2 regions of the Buttiauxella sp. S19-1 genome follow, and region 1 is predicted to be linked to the other one. Evidence: predicted binding sites of a transcription regulator. Region 1 holds the regulator's gene; the other holds the start of a gene.
What was found. The regulator sigma-54, encoded in region 1, starts transcription at its own class of promoters, with help from an activator protein. The targets are predictions, from matches to a motif close to GTTGGCACANNTTTCGCTNT.

Region 1 (7,501 bases):
TGGGGTCTACGACGGAAGTGAGATTCAGGAAGCTGTGATTACCCTGCTGGCTATCGCTCGGTCAGGTGCTGAAGCGGTATGTTTTGCACCCGATAAACCTCAAGCAGATGTTATTAATCACCTGACTAATAATAAGTCTATTGAGCATCGTAATGTGCTGGCTGAAGCGGCGCGAATTACTCGTGGTGCGGTAGCGCCATTAGCGCAGGCCGATGCCAGTCAACTGGATGCGCTTATTGTGCCTGGCGGTTTTGGCGCGGCGAAAAACTTGTGTAATTTTGCAAGCCATGGGAGCGACTGCCAGATTGATAGCGATCTACGCCGTCTGGCTCGTGATTGCCATGCCCAGGGTAAACCACTCGGCTTTATTTGTATTGCCCCAGTGATGTTACCAAAAATTCTTGATGTGCCGGTGCGTTTGACTATCGGTACAGATATCGACACGGCAGAAGTCGTTGAAGAAATGGGGGCCGAACATGTTCCGTGCCCGGTTGACGATATTGTGGTTGATGAAGAACACAAAGTGGTGACCACGCCTGCTTATATGCTGGCGACCCGTATCGATGAAGCCGCAATGGGTATCGAAAAGCTGGTGGCCCGCGTCGTGGATATGACTGCATGAAGAAAGGGCGTATCGCGCTCTTGAGCTTTTTCAAGCGCTGGCTGTTGCGTGGTCTACTGGCACTGGCGGGAATTTGGCTGGTTGGGATAATCCTGTTTAGTTTTATGCCGGTGCCGTTTTCAGCAGTGATGGTCGAGCGGCAGTTTAGTGCCTGGTTCAGCGGTGATTTTAGTTATGTTGCGCACTCGGATTGGGTGAGCATGGACGAGATCTCGCCGTGGATGGGGCTGGCGGTGATTGCGGCAGAAGACCAGAAATTCCCTGATCACTGGGGGTTTGATGTAACGGCAATTGAAAAAGCTATTGCACATAATGAGCGAAATGAAAATCGCGTTCGTGGTGCATCCACACTCTCTCAGCAAACGGCGAAAAACCTATTCCTGTGGGATGGTCGTAGTTATCTGCGCAAAGGCCTGGAAGCGGGATTGACCCTTGGCATGGAAGTAGTCTGGACTAAACGCCGCATCCTGGCGGTTTACCTGAATATCGCGGAGTTTGGTGATGGGGTTTTTGGTGTGGAAGCCGCCTCGCAGCGCTATTTCCATAAACCTGCCAGCCGCCTTACGGCATCAGAAGCAGCACTTCTCGCAGCCGTTCTCCCTAATCCCATTCGCTTTAAAGCGAATGCACCTTCCGCTTATGTACACCAGCGTCAGCAATGGATTTTGCGCCAGATGCGCCAGCTAGGTGGCGAATCGTTTATGGCGCAGCATGAGTTGAAGTGAGCTAATTAGTCTTCGTCAAAACCGGCATTGAATAGCGCGATAACGGCGTTCAATGCCTGTTCTTCTTCGGGGCCAGTGACTTCAATTTCAATGTGACCCCCTTTAGCAGAATCCAGCATCAGCAATGCAATGACGCTATTGGCTTCAGCTTCCGTGCCAGCCTCGTTGCGCAGCATCACTTCGGCGTCAAAGCTTTGTACCAGTTCGAACAGCTTCATCGCTGGGCGTGCGTGCATGCCCAGTTTGTTGGTTATCTCAACGGTCTGTTTTACGGTCATGTTTTACGTTTTTCCAGCGTGCGGTGACGGGATTGCACGTTCTTGCCGCGTGAACGGAAATAATCTGCCAACTGTTCAGCGATATAAACTGAACGGTGTTTACCGCCGGTACAGCCAATCGCCACAGTTAGATAGCTGCGGTTATTGGTTTCCAGCATAGGTAACCATAGCTCAAGATAGCTACGCGTCTGGTAGATAAAATTGTGGACTTCGGTATGACGGTCGAGGAACGCAGCAACAGGTCTGTCCAGACCGGTCATCGGGCGCAGCTTCGGGTCCCAGTGCGGGTTTGGCAGGAAGCGCACATCGAACACGTAATCCGCATCAATCGGAATACCATGTTTAAAGCCAAAGGACTCGAACACCATTGTCAGCTCACGTTCACGTTTACCAAGCAAACGGGTACGCAGCATTTCCGCGAGCTCATGCACCGACATCTCAGAGGTGTCGATGATCAGATCGGCTCTGGATTTCAATGGCTCCAGCAAGTCACTTTCTTCATCTATCGCACTTTCCAGCGAGAGATTTTTACTGGAAAGCGGGTGCAAGCGGCGCGTGTCACTATAACGACGAATCAGCGTGTTGCGATCGGCATCAAGGAATAACAATTGTGGTGAGAATGAGTCAGGCAGATTGGTCATTGCCTGTTCAAAGATCTCCGGATTTTCCGGCATGTTACGCACGTCGATGCTGACTGCCGCAGAAATTTGGCGTTCTGCGAGGGTTTTAGCAAGATCAGGTAATAGCACCACTGGTAGGTTATCTACACAGTAGAATCCCATATCTTCTAGTGCACGCAAGGCTACAGACTTCCCTGAACCAGAGCGGCCGCTGACAATCATCAGCACCATGTTTTCACTCCCCCAACTTTTCTTGCTGCGGCATACCCGTGACCGCAGCCAGATTATTCACTTTCACTACCTTGTTCTGTTTCGGTAATGATCTGATAAAGCTCTTCATCGCTCTGTGCAGAACGCAGGCGGCGGCAAATCGTTTTGTCAGCCAGACGTTTTGCTACCAGAGACAAAGTATGTAAGTGCGTTTTTGTTTGATCCGCAGGAACAAGCAGCGCAAACATCAGGTCAACCGGTTGGTTATCGATGGCGTCAAAAGCGATAGGGGTTTCCAGTTTAATAAACACCCCAACGGCACGAGTCGTATCTTCTTCCAGTTTCCCATGGGGAATGGCGATGCCATTTCCGATACCGGTACTGCCCATGCGTTCGCGCGTCAATACAGCCTCAAATACCACTTGTGGTGGCAGGCCGAGCTGTTTTGCTGCCAGTTCACTGATGATTTCCAGTGCACGCTTTTTACTCTGGCAATGTACGTTGGTACGGGTACATTCCTTGTTCAGGACTTGACTAAGTTGTAGAGCAGAATCGTTGTTCATCATAAGTTCACCTAAGCACCCTGTTATGCTAACGGCCCGCTACTCCACGCAACGAGCCGTCTTTACCCTTCATACTTCAAGTTGCATATGCGTTGGCTTCCTCGCTCACCCCAGTCACTTACCAGAGTAAGCTCATGGGGATTCACTGTGTAGCCGCCTTTCTGCAACTCGAATTATTTTGGGTAACTGCTTAAACAGTTGCCCGGATTATCAGTGTTGTTTTAGTTTATCTTTATGTTTGGTTAACTGGCGAGCCAGTTTATCAATCAGACCGTCAATCGCCGCATACATATCCTGCCCTTCCGCGCTGGCATGAATTTCACCACCATTTACATGAAGCGTTGAATCGGCAATATGCGTGACTTTTTCCACTTTTAACACAATATAGACTTGGTTAATTCTATCGAAGTACTGCTCCAGTTTGGCAAACTTCGTACTCACAAATTCGCGCAGTGCGTCAGTGATTTCGACGTTATGTCCTGTAATGTTGAGCTGCATAGTGTCTTCCTTATCGGTTAAGTCAAACCAACTGTTTACGCTGATTTGACGGTGGTATGGATAAAGACTCTCGGTACTTCGCAACAGTGCGGCGTGCCACCATGATCCCCTGATCCGATAGCATAGTCGTTAACTTGCTATCACTCAGTGGTTTCGCAGGGTTTTCCGCAGCAATTAATTTCTTCACCAATGCACGAATTGCCGTCGAGGAGGCTTCACCTCCACCTTCGGTATTAACGTGGCTTGAGAAGAAATACTTCAATTCAAAAATGCCGCGTGGGCTATGTAAATATTTTTGCGTGGTCACTCGGGAAATGGTCGATTCATGCATTTCTACGACCTGAGCGATATCAGCAAGCACCATCGGTTTCATGTGCTCTTCGCCGTGTTCAAAAAAGCCTTGTTGCTGTTCAACGATACAGCGACTGACGCGCAGCAGCGTGTCGTTCCGGCTTTCCAGGCTCTTAATCAGCCACTTTGCTTCTTGCAGATTACTGCGAATAAATTGCGAGTCGCTGTCATTGCGGGCACTGGTGCCCATTGCAGCGTACTGCTGGTTTATTTTCAGGCGAGGGAGGCTGTCGGCATTGAGTTCTACAGTCCAGTGACCTTGCGTTTTTTTCACCAGAACATCCGGTATGACATATTCCGGTTCACCGGTCTGAATGGATTGCCCTGGGCGTGGGTCAAGAGACTGAATCAGGCACATTGCCTCTTTCAGCACCTCTTCTTTCAGACGGGTGACGCGCATCAGGCTGCGGAAGTCATGGTTAGCGAGCAGATCCAGGTGATCGCTGACAATCAAGCTGGCTTCGGTTAACCATGGCGTTTCGCGAGCGAACTGTGAAAGCTGTATGAGCAGGCAATCGCGTAGATCACGTGCGGCAACACCCACAGGATCGAAGCGTTGAACGCGTTTGAGTACGGCTTCCACTTCGTCGAGGGTGATTTCGTCATCACCCATGCTTTCCAGAATTTCTTCCAGAGAAACTGTGAGATAACCCATTTCGTCAACGGCATCGACAATAGAGGTCGCAATTGCTGTGTCAGTATCTGAAAACGGGGTGAGATCAACCTGCCACATCAGATAATCCTGAAGAGACTGGGTCGTTTCCCCCTGATAAACCGGCAATTCGTCGTCGATATAATCGCTTCCGGTTCCTGATGGAGTGCCTGCGGTGTAGATTTCGTCCCAACTGGTATCCAGCGGTAACTCGTCAGGCATTTCTTTTTGCTCAAGCGCCTCACGGGTATCTAACGCTTCGTTTTCACGTACTTCCTGAGTTTCAACTTCTTCATGCAGATCGGTTTGCTCAAGCAGTGGGTTACTTTCCAGTGCTTGCTGAAGTTCTTGCTGTAGCTCTAACGTCGAAAGTTGCAACAGACGAATTGCCTGCTGTAACTGGGGAGTCATAGCAAGTTGTTGGCTAAGCCGTAATTGCAAACCTTGCTTCATATTCAGAGCGAGCTTCCTCAGGTTATACTCGTCATACTTCGAGCTGCAGGGGTGTTGACTGCACTCCTTCACCCCAGTCACTTACTCAAGTAAGCTCCTGGGATGAACTCCCTTGTCGCCTACCTGCAACTCGAATTATTTTGAGTATAAATATTATAATTTTTACTACCCTATCAGAGTCTGAACTCTTCGCCCAGATACACGCGCTTAACATGCTCGTCTTCCAGGATTTCGGCTGGAGTGCCATGGGCGATTAAATGGCCCTGGCTTACGATGTAGGCACGTTCACAAACAGCCAGCGTTTCGCGTACGTTATGGTCAGTAATCAACACCCCGAGCCCACTGTCGCGCAGATGCTCAATGATTCGCTTGATGTCGATGACGGATATTGGGTCAACACCAGCAAAAGGTTCATCCAGAAGAATAAATTTTGGATTTGCGGCTAATGCTCGGGCAATTTCGACACGACGACGCTCGCCACCAGACAATGACTGCCCGAGGTTATTACGCAAATGTTCGATGTGGAATTCTTCCATCAGCTCATTAGCGCGGTCATCACGCTGCTCAACAGAAAGATCGTCACGGATTTGCAGCACAGCCATTAAGTTATCGAACACACTTAAACGGCGGAAAATAGACGCTTCTTGCGGTAAGTAGCCGATACCTCGACGAGCACGAGCATGAAGTGGCAGAAGGCTGATGTCTTCATCATCAATAATAATGTTGCCGGCGTCACGCGGCACAATGCCAACCACCATGTAAAAGGTGGTGGTTTTCCCGGCACCGTTTGGGCCAAGTAACCCGACAATTTCACCCGACTTAACAGCCAGGCTGACATCTTCAACGACGCGGCGGCCTTTGTAGGCTTTGGCGAGATTTTTTGCAATTAAAGTAGCCATAACGAATTAGTTACTCTTTTTCTGCGCAGGGGCTGGTGCCGGAGCCTGGCCGTCTTTTTTCTGCAGTTGAGAAGGGACCAGAACGGTGGTGACACGTTTACCTTTTTCGCTAAAGGCCTGCATCTTCTGTTCTTTCACCAGATAAGTAATTTTGTCGCCTTTGATATTGCTGTCGACCTGCTCGAGATAAGCATTACCGGTCAGAACTACAAAGTCGTTTTGCAACTCATAGTGCATGGTCGCTGAGTGGCCGCTAACGGGTTTACCGCTATCTTGCATCTGATAGAACGTGGCTGGATTACCATAACCATCAATGACTTCTTTGCCTTCTTCGCCGCCAGGACGAGTCACAACCACTTTGTCGGCGTTAATTTTGATACTGCCTTGTGTCACGATCACATTGCCAGTGAAGGTGACGACGTTGCCCTGCATATCCAGCGACTGTTGGTCAGATTCAATGTGAATCGGCTGATCGGTATCACCGGTCAACGCAAATGCCGAAAAACTAGCGGCTAAAAGCGTACTGGTTAGTACTAAATTACGGCTGAGTTTGTTTATTTTGGATTTCATAGGATGTTCTAACCTTTTCAATCAGCTCGGCATTTTTGCTGCGTAAATTTCCACGCATTTTGAGGCCGGTGGAGTTAAAGCTGGTTCCATACAAGGTTACCTGGTCATCAGAGGCAACATCCTGAGTGACTAAATTAACCTGCGCATTGTCCGTGGTAATTTTGCGTAGCTGAGAATCCGGCGTCAGAGCCGTCAGCACCACATTCCCATACAAATACAGCATCCGATCGTTAGTAAGTTTGGCGCGATCCGCTCGTAAAGACCAGGTTGCCACTTTGTTTTCGTCATACTGCGTCATCACCGGGTTGGTAAACCACGAAATAGCAGTCTCAGAAAAATATTCAACGTGTTCCGAAACCAGCCGATAATTCAGAGCCCCTTCAGGACTGTAGGCGAGCGTCGTGGAATGTTCACTTTGATAGGTTGGCTCGTTGCTGTTTACCGTCGGTGTAGCAACGGGGTCTTTATCGACCAGATTTAAGCCAATCAACACTAATGCCAGCAATGAAAGCAGGATGATAACCCAACGTCTGGTCTTACTCATATAGATAGCCCTTTGGCCTCATCAAGCTTTCCTTGTGCCAGTAACAGAAGATCACAGACTTCGCGGACCGCCCCACGTCCGCCAGCAATACGTGTAACGTAGTCGGCACGAGGAATCAGTAAAGGATGAGCGTCGGAAACCGCCACACTCAAACCCACTTTTGCCATCACTGGCCAGTCGATTAAATCATCACCAACGTAAGCAACATGTTCCGCGGGGATGGCGAGCTTATCTAATAGATCGTGAAAAGCCAAAAGCTTGTCAGATTGCCCTTGATAGAGATGGGTAATCCCGAGTGTTGCGCATCGGTCTTCAAGTAGCTTTGCTTTGCGGCCGGTAATAATCGCGACTTCGATGTCGGAAGTCAGCACGCAGCGAATTCCGTAACCGTCACGCACGTTGAATGCTTTCAGCTCTTCGCCGCTATTACCCATGTAAATCAGGCCATCAGACATGACACCGTCAACATCTAAAATAAGCAGGCGCACGTTTTCTGCCCGCTCCATCACGCGCGTG
Region 2 (7,501 bases), on a different contig from region 1:
CAAGGTTTTAATACCGCCGAGCAGTTTTATACCTATCTGAAAGACAGCTTTGATGTGTTGTACGAGGAAGGGGAAACCGCGCCGAAAATGATGTCTATCGGCATGCACTGCCGTTTACTGGGGCGTCCGGGGCGATTCAGGGCGTTACAACGTTTTCTGGATTATCTGCAGCAGCATGATGATGTGTGGATTTGCCGCCGTCAGGATATTGCCGAGCATTGGGTGAAGACGCATCCGTTTAAAGGCTGATTTGAGTGGCTGCGGGTAACACGAGTTTACCCGCCCACAGCTTAGCTCATGATACTGACGTGTGCGGCGACTATCCGCCAGCCATAGGGGAACTTGACCCAGGTCTGCATCTGGCGGCCAATTTTGTCACTGCCTTCGCGAGTAAATTCAGTGCTGGCCACCGCCATGTCATCACCGTAAGTTGTGATGGTGGTATTTTGCAACAGCCGCTCTAACCCCTGAGTAGAGCGGGTATTCCTGAACGCTCTGATCTCGTCGATTCCATACAGATTTTCACTGGCACCGTAGCGAACGGTGCGGGGATCGGACCAAAATAATTCATCTAATACGGCGACATCGTTGCTAATTAACGCCTGTTCGTAGCGGTAAAACGCAGCGCTTACCTCATTGACGATGGCAGGACGATCAATATTGTCACGCATCATAGTATTTACCTTACCTGGTGGGTTTTCCCATCAGCATACCCTTTATTTCAAGCTGATGGGCGGCTCTCAGGCAGATATCTTCTCGCCAGGGCGCGGCAATGAGTTGCACACCAATTGGGCTGCCATGGGCAGTGGCTAATGGCACCGTCACAACCGGCAGGCCGAGGAAGGAAATGGGTTGTGTCAGCATTCCCATACTGGATTTGACTGGAAGGTCTGCCCCGTTGATCCGCATTGTTTGCTGGCCTATCAGCGTGGCGCAGCAAGGTGTCGCGGGTGCGATGAGCAGATCGTATTGCTTGAAAAGCGGCAGTGTTTTATCACGGAACCATGCCCGAAACCTTTGTGCCTGTGTGTACCAGGCTGATGGCGTCATGGCGCCAGCCAAAAGGCGCTCGCGGGAATTCAGCTCAAACTGTTCAGCGTGCTTGCGCAATGCGGGCAAGTAATGATTTCCCCCTTCGGCAGCCGAGAGCAAAAATGCCGCCGAGCGTGCTAATTCAACTTCCGGCAATGAAATAGACTCGAGCGCCGCAAGAGAGTGAGCGACCTGAGCCACCGCCGCTTTGGCGTCGGCGTCACACCAGTCATCAAAAAAACCGCCCAGAACCGCGCAACGCAAACTTCCAGCCGGTTGCAGTTTTTCACTGGTCAGATCGATGCTGCGTATGGACTGAAAGTGATCGCTTGGATCCGCGCCCTGAAGGGCATCGTACACGCGAGCCAGATCGTCGACGTTACGCGCCAGCGGGCCAATATGATCGAGGCTGGCAACAAAAGGTTGGCTGCCGCTGCGTGAAAGCCGCCCAAATGTCGGTTTTAGCCCGAGCACACCACACAGCGAAGCTGGCACGCGAATCGATCCGTTAGTATCGGTACCCAACGTAAAGTTCACCATGCCAGCCGCGACGGCAGCCGCAGAACCGCCGGATGATCCTCCGGCAATTCGTGCCAGATCATGTGGGTTGCGGGTCGCGCCGTAATAGCTATTTTCGGTGGTGAAACCGTAGGCGTAGGCATCCATATTCAGTGCGCCTGAAAGCATGGCTCCGGCAGTAGTCAGCTGTTTGATGGCAAATGCATCGCTATTTGCCGGGGGTTGCGAGCTAAACAGTTCTGCGCCAGCCAGCGTCGTCACCCCTTTAATATCAAACAGATTTTTTACCGCATAAGGCACACCCGCTAATGGCGGCAGTGTTTCACCACGTGCGCACTGTTGATCAATGGCTTCGGCTTCTTGTAGCAGACGCTGCGCGGTCACTTCAGTAAAAGCATTAATCTCGGGATTAGCCTGTGTGATTTTTTCCAGTGTAAGCCTGGCCAATTCGTGAGCTGAAAACTCGCCGCTGGCTAATCCTTGCTGAATATCGCGAATGGAAAGTTCGCTCATAATTTATAGACTCCGGAGACTTCCTGGCGTTGCGGTAGCGGAAAATCCATTAACGGTTCTGCCAGGGTCTCCATGCGAGCCAGTTGTATTTCAAGTTCTTTACGGCGTGCTTCATCGAGTGGAACGTTGAGAAGTTGTTCCATGACTTTGATGTACGCGGGCCAGTCGATAGAATTTAATGTCATTTTTACCTCCTTAAAATCCTGCCGCGCTGCCGTTGCTGCGCGGGTCGTAAGCCCCTTCAAGCATGCCATTGGTATGGCGCACAATTGCACCCGCATGGCCGACGGCTTCACTAAAATCTGGCAGAGACTCAACCTCATGCCCTAACTGGCGCAGGGTGTCGAAAGTCTCTTGGCTAAATCTGGCTTCTAATTTCAGGCTGTCTGAGGCTTGCCCCCAGGTTCTGCCCAGTAACCAGCGCGGGGCGCTAACGGCTTCCTGTAACGGCATACCCTGAATCACATGGCGGGTAAAAATGGCTGCCTGGGTTTGCGGTTGCCCGTCGCCGCCCATCGAGCCATACACCATCGTCCGTCCATCAGCCAGGCGGGCCGCTGCCGGATTCAGGGTGTGAAACGGCTGTTTACCGGGCGCAAGACTTAACAGACTATCGGGGTTGAGGCTGAAAGCTGCGCCACGGTTTTGCCAAAGCACACCGCTTTTTGGCAGAACCACGCCGCTTCCGAACTCGTGATAAATGCTTTGAATAAACGAAACGGCCAGGCCGCTGCTATCAATCACGCCCATCCAGACTGTGTCGCCAGGGCCTTTTCCGGTTCCCCAGTTTGCGGCTTTACCGTCATCAATTTCTGCGGCCAGCGCCGCAAGTGGCGCGGGATCTAACAGGCTTTGGATTGATGTCGTGATATGACGAGGATCGGTGATGTATTTGTCGCGCAGGGCGAAGGCTTTTTTAGTGGCCTCGACGATACGGTGAACCGTTTGGGTTTCGTTGGCTTGCGCCATCTCTAAATGGTCGGTGATCCCCAGAATCGCCAGTGAAACCAGGCCCTGAGTTGGCGGCGTCATATTATAAATCTCACCCTGCTGGTGGTGCAGATGCAGCGGAATACGGCGTTTTGCACGCTGGGCGGCGAGGTCCTGTAAGTTAATCGGCATCCCTAAATCAGCGAGTTCTTCGGCAAGCAGTGTGGCTAATGGCCCGCGATAAAAGCTATCAAGCCCTTCAACGGTCAGGCGTGTCAGCGTTTCGGCCAGCCGTGGTTGAGTAAACCGGCTGCCCGCGCGTGGGATTTCGCCTCGTTCCAGAAAGGTTTCGGCAAAACCGGTGATGTTAACCAGTTCGTCATATTTACTGTGTGTGGCGAGCGCCTGAGATTGGGTCACCGGAATACCATCTGCCGCATAGCGGATGGCGTCAGCCAATAAACGCGAGAGAGGTAATTGCCCGCCACCGAGTTGCCCGGCAATTTTTAGCGCTTCGTCCCAACCACTTAGCGTGCCAGGTACGGTTAATGCCGCTTTTGGGCCACGATGTGGGATTGCGTTTTCACCGGCGTAAAACTCCAGTGAGGCAAGCGAACCTGCTGCACCGCTGGCATCAATGGCAATCGGTTCGCCTTCTGGCGGCACGATCAACCAAAAGCCATCCCCGCCAATACCATTCATATGCGGATAAACTACGGCGATAGTTGCCGCCGCCGCGACCATCGCTTCGATGGCGTCCCCCCCGTGGCGTAGCACGGATAATGCGGATTCACTGGCCAAATGGTGCGGAGTCACCGCCATGCCGGAAGGTGCCATATTGCTTTGCATCATCGTGTTATCTCTCAGAATGGAAGACGGGGTTATCTTTAAGCAAAAGATGTTCCAGGTTGACGCGGTTGATTTCACTGTGCCAGGCTCGAGTGAAACAAAAGTTACAGAGGTCATAATGAAACAATTAGATGAGCGTTTAAGAGCGACATATGAGCAGCTTTCTCCGCAAGAACAACGTGTTGCCACATTTATTTTCGATCATTTTGACGACCTGATTAGCTACAACAGCGCGGAACTTGCTCGCCTTTCTGGCGTATCAAAAGCCACGGTTAGCCGTTTATTTAAGCGTTTGGGCTATGACCGTTACAAAGATATGCGTGAAGAGTTACGTACCTTGCGCCAGAGCGGAATGCCGCTGACAGAAAACCGTGATGCAGTGCAGGGAAACACCTTATTAGCACGACATTATAAGCAAGAAATGGCCAACCTGACGCAGTGGGTTAGCCTGCTGGATACGCAGCAATTTGCCGATGTCGTGAGTGCGATTAATACCTCAAAACGTATCTTCATCATTGGCTTAAGGAATTCATGGCCAGTGGCGACGCATTTGCGCCAACAGTTATTGCAGACTCGCAACGATGTCTGGTTACTGCCGCAACCGGGCCAGACGCTGGCAGAAGAAGTGGTGGATATCAGTGAGCAGGATTGCGTTATTGCTATCGCGTTTCGCAGAAGGCCGAGAATTATCAAGCCATTGCTGGCAAACCTGCATAAGCGCCAGATACCGTTGCTGGTAATGAGCGAAGCGCAAGGCTCAGGTCTTACGCCATTCTGCCGCTGGCACTTTGCAGCACCGCTTGATAGCGTTTCAGCTTTTGATAGCTATAGCAGCGCGATGAGCCTGGTGAACTTGTTGTCTAATGCGGTACTCCACGAGGCGCTAACCACCGGTCGCCAGCGTATTCATCATATTGCTGAGTTGTATTCCGAACTGGATGAGCTGGAACAACGGTAATGCACTTTAGTGGTGCATTTGCACGCATCATGGGAACCATTCTGGTTCAGAGATGAAGAGTCAGTGAACGGGTTTTTGTAGGGTGGATAAGCGGCAGAGTCATCCACCATTTTCGCCGCTTTTGTCGGATGACGCTGCTGCTTATCCGACCTACGAAGAGGTATGTCATCTGTCTCTTTTCTTCTTTTGTCTTTCACAAAAATTGGTGGCACATTAGTTGCAGAATATTTCAATAAAGAATCTTTTGTTTCACGCAGAATAAAAGGAAATGCCATGTTCGATATTCAGCACTTCACACAAATTAATCCACCTCATCGTTTATTGATGGGGCCGGGACCCATTAATGCCGATCCGCGTGTATTACGCGCCATGGCGAGCCAGTTAATTGGGCAATATGACCCGGTCATGACCGGCTATATGAATGAAGTGATGGTGCTGTATCGCGAGCTTTTCCGTACCCAAAACCGCTGGACGATGCTGGTAGACGGCACTTCCCGTTCCGGCATTGAAGCAATTCTACTTTCGGCTATTCGGCCTGGTGACAAAGTGCTGGTGCCGGTGTTTGGGCGTTTTGGTCATCTGCTATGTGAAATTGCCCGCCGCTGCCGCGCTGAAGTTCACACCATTGAAGTGCCGTGGGGCGAAGTGTTTACGCCTGACCAAATCGAAGATGCTATCAAAAGTGTTAAACCCCGTTTACTGCTGACCGTTCAGGGCGACACTTCTACGACTATGTTGCAGCCATTGGCTGAACTGGGCGAAATCTGCCGCCGCCACGGCGTGTTGTTCTATACCGATGCGACCGCTTCGTTTGGCGGTAACGCGCTGGAAACCGACGCATGGGGATTAGATGCCGTTTCGGCGGGGCTGCAAAAATGCCTTGGCGGCCCATCTGGTAGTTCTCCCATCACTCTCAGCCCGCAAATGGAACAAGTGATTCGCCGCCGTAAATGTATCGAAGAAGGGATCCGCACCTCTGCGCATCAGGATGGCGATGACGAAATGATCTACTCGAATTATTTCGATCTTGGCATGGTGATGGATTACTGGGGACCGGAACGTCTCAACCACCATACTGAAGCCACCAGCATGCTGTTCGCCGCACGTGAATGCGCGCGCATTATTCTCGAAGAAGGTCTGGATGTGGGCATCGCTCGCCACGAGTTGCACGGACGTGCGCTGGTGGCCGGGATTCAGGGCATGGGTCTGGAAACTTTCGGCGATCTGCAACATAAAATGAATAACGTACTGGGCGTGGTGATCCCATCTGTCGTCCACGGCGAAGAAGTGCGCAAAATGCTGCTGGATGATTTCCATATCGAAATCGGCACCTCATTTGGCCCGCTACAAGGCAAAATATGGCGCATTGGCACCATGGGTTATAACGCGCGTAAAGATTGCGTGCTGCAAACGCTGACCGCGCTTGAAGCCGTCTTGAATCGCCTCGGTTTTAAAACGACGCAAGGGGCTGCAATGCAGGCGGCGTGGGATGTCTATTCTCAGGAAAATCGCTGATGGTAAAACTTGCGATGAATGCCGCACAGGCAAGTCTGGCCGCGAAACGCGTCATGCAGCGAGCAGATGAGCTGGCGCAAATTAGCGAAACCCCGGGCCAGTTAACGCGTGTCTACCTTTCAACCGAACATTTACGTGCCAACCATTTGGTCGCCAGTTGGATGGAACAGGTCGGAATGACCACCTGGCAGGATGCGGTAGGGAATATTTGCGGGCGCTACGAAGGTGCAAGAGAAGGTGCTCAGGCGATTTTGCTAGGGTCACATCTGGATACCGTGCGCAATGCCGGGCGTTTCGATGGCATGTTAGGGGTGTTAAGCGCACTGGAAGTTGTCGCCTTCTTGTATCAGCACGATCTCCAGCTTGAGCAGGCGATTGAAATCGTCGGCTTTGCTGATGAAGAAGGGACGCGTTTTGGTATCACGTTGTTGGGGAGCCGTGGGATTACCGGAACATGGCCGGATAATTGGCTAGCCTGTGAAGATGCAGCGGGAATCAGTGTTGCTCAGGCGTTAGTGAATGCAGGTATTGATCCGTCGCGGATTCACAGTGCGGCACGCCGCCCGGAAGAATTCAGCGCTTATCTTGAGTTACACATTGAGCAGGGGCCGGTGCTGGAGCGTGAAAACCTGGCACTTGGCGTGGTAACAGCCATCAACGGCGCTCGTCGTTTAAAGTGCCGCTTCACGGGTGAAGCAGGGCATGCAGGCACGGTGCCAATGGTGATTCGTAAAGATGCGCTTGCGGCGGCGGTGGCCTGGATGACCTTCGTTGAAAGTGCAGCGCGCGCTTATGCCCCAGACATTGTCGCCACTATCGGGTCGCTACAATGTTTACCCGGTGCGGCGAATGTCATCCCCGGTGAAGTTCAACTCACTCTGGATATCCGCAGCCCGCGAGATTCTGACCTCGAAGCGTTGCTGGAAAATCTCTTAAACGAGGCCGATAAAATCGCCGCCTCGCGTGAAGTTGCGTTCAGTGCTGAAACCTATTATTCGATTCCGGCGACGCCATGTGATGTTCATTTACAGCAGCAGCTAAGTTCCGCAATTACTACGGTGCAAGGCCGCAGTTTGTCGCTACCAAGTGGGGCAGGGCATGATGCCATTGCGGTTGCTGAATGCTGGCCTTCAGGCATGTTGTTTGTGCGTTGTGACCGCGGGATCAGCCACCATCCGGCTGAGT

Region 2: the regulator sigma-54 is predicted to act here: its motif matches at 5,006-5,025, upstream of MES37_RS01845 (pyridoxal-phosphate-dependent aminotransferase family protein).

The regions. Positions count from the first base shown of each region.
Region 1 covers NZ_JAHWLU010000002.1:61,226-68,726, forward strand. Annotated here, with positions in the region: gene elbB (isoprenoid biosynthesis glyoxalase ElbB) at 1-622, shown strand, start outside; gene mtgA (monofunctional biosynthetic peptidoglycan transglycosylase) at 619-1,347, shown strand; gene npr (PTS phosphocarrier protein NPr) at 1,353-1,625, opposite strand; gene rapZ (RNase adapter RapZ) at 1,622-2,476, opposite strand; gene ptsN (PTS IIA-like nitrogen regulatory protein PtsN) at 2,530-3,021, opposite strand; gene hpf (ribosome hibernation promoting factor) at 3,229-3,516, opposite strand; gene rpoN (RNA polymerase factor sigma-54) at 3,539-4,972, opposite strand; gene lptB (LPS export ABC transporter ATP-binding protein) at 5,146-5,871, opposite strand; gene lptA (lipopolysaccharide ABC transporter substrate-binding protein LptA) at 5,878-6,441, opposite strand; gene lptC (LPS export ABC transporter periplasmic protein LptC) at 6,410-6,985, opposite strand; gene kdsC (3-deoxy-manno-octulosonate-8-phosphatase KdsC) at 6,982-7,501, opposite strand, start outside.
Region 2 covers NZ_JAHWLU010000004.1:12,782-20,282, forward strand. Annotated here, with positions in the region: gene puuE (allantoinase PuuE) at 1-249, shown strand, start outside; gene hpxZ (oxalurate catabolism protein HpxZ) at 291-674, opposite strand; gene MES37_RS01825 (AtzE family amidohydrolase) at 685-2,064, opposite strand; gene hpxX (oxalurate catabolism protein HpxX) at 2,061-2,249, opposite strand; gene MES37_RS01835 (gamma-glutamyltransferase family protein) at 2,260-3,846, opposite strand; gene MES37_RS01840 (MurR/RpiR family transcriptional regulator) at 3,962-4,801, shown strand; gene MES37_RS01845 (pyridoxal-phosphate-dependent aminotransferase family protein) at 5,075-6,316, shown strand; partial or broken gene hpxK (allantoate amidohydrolase) at 6,316-7,501, shown strand, end outside.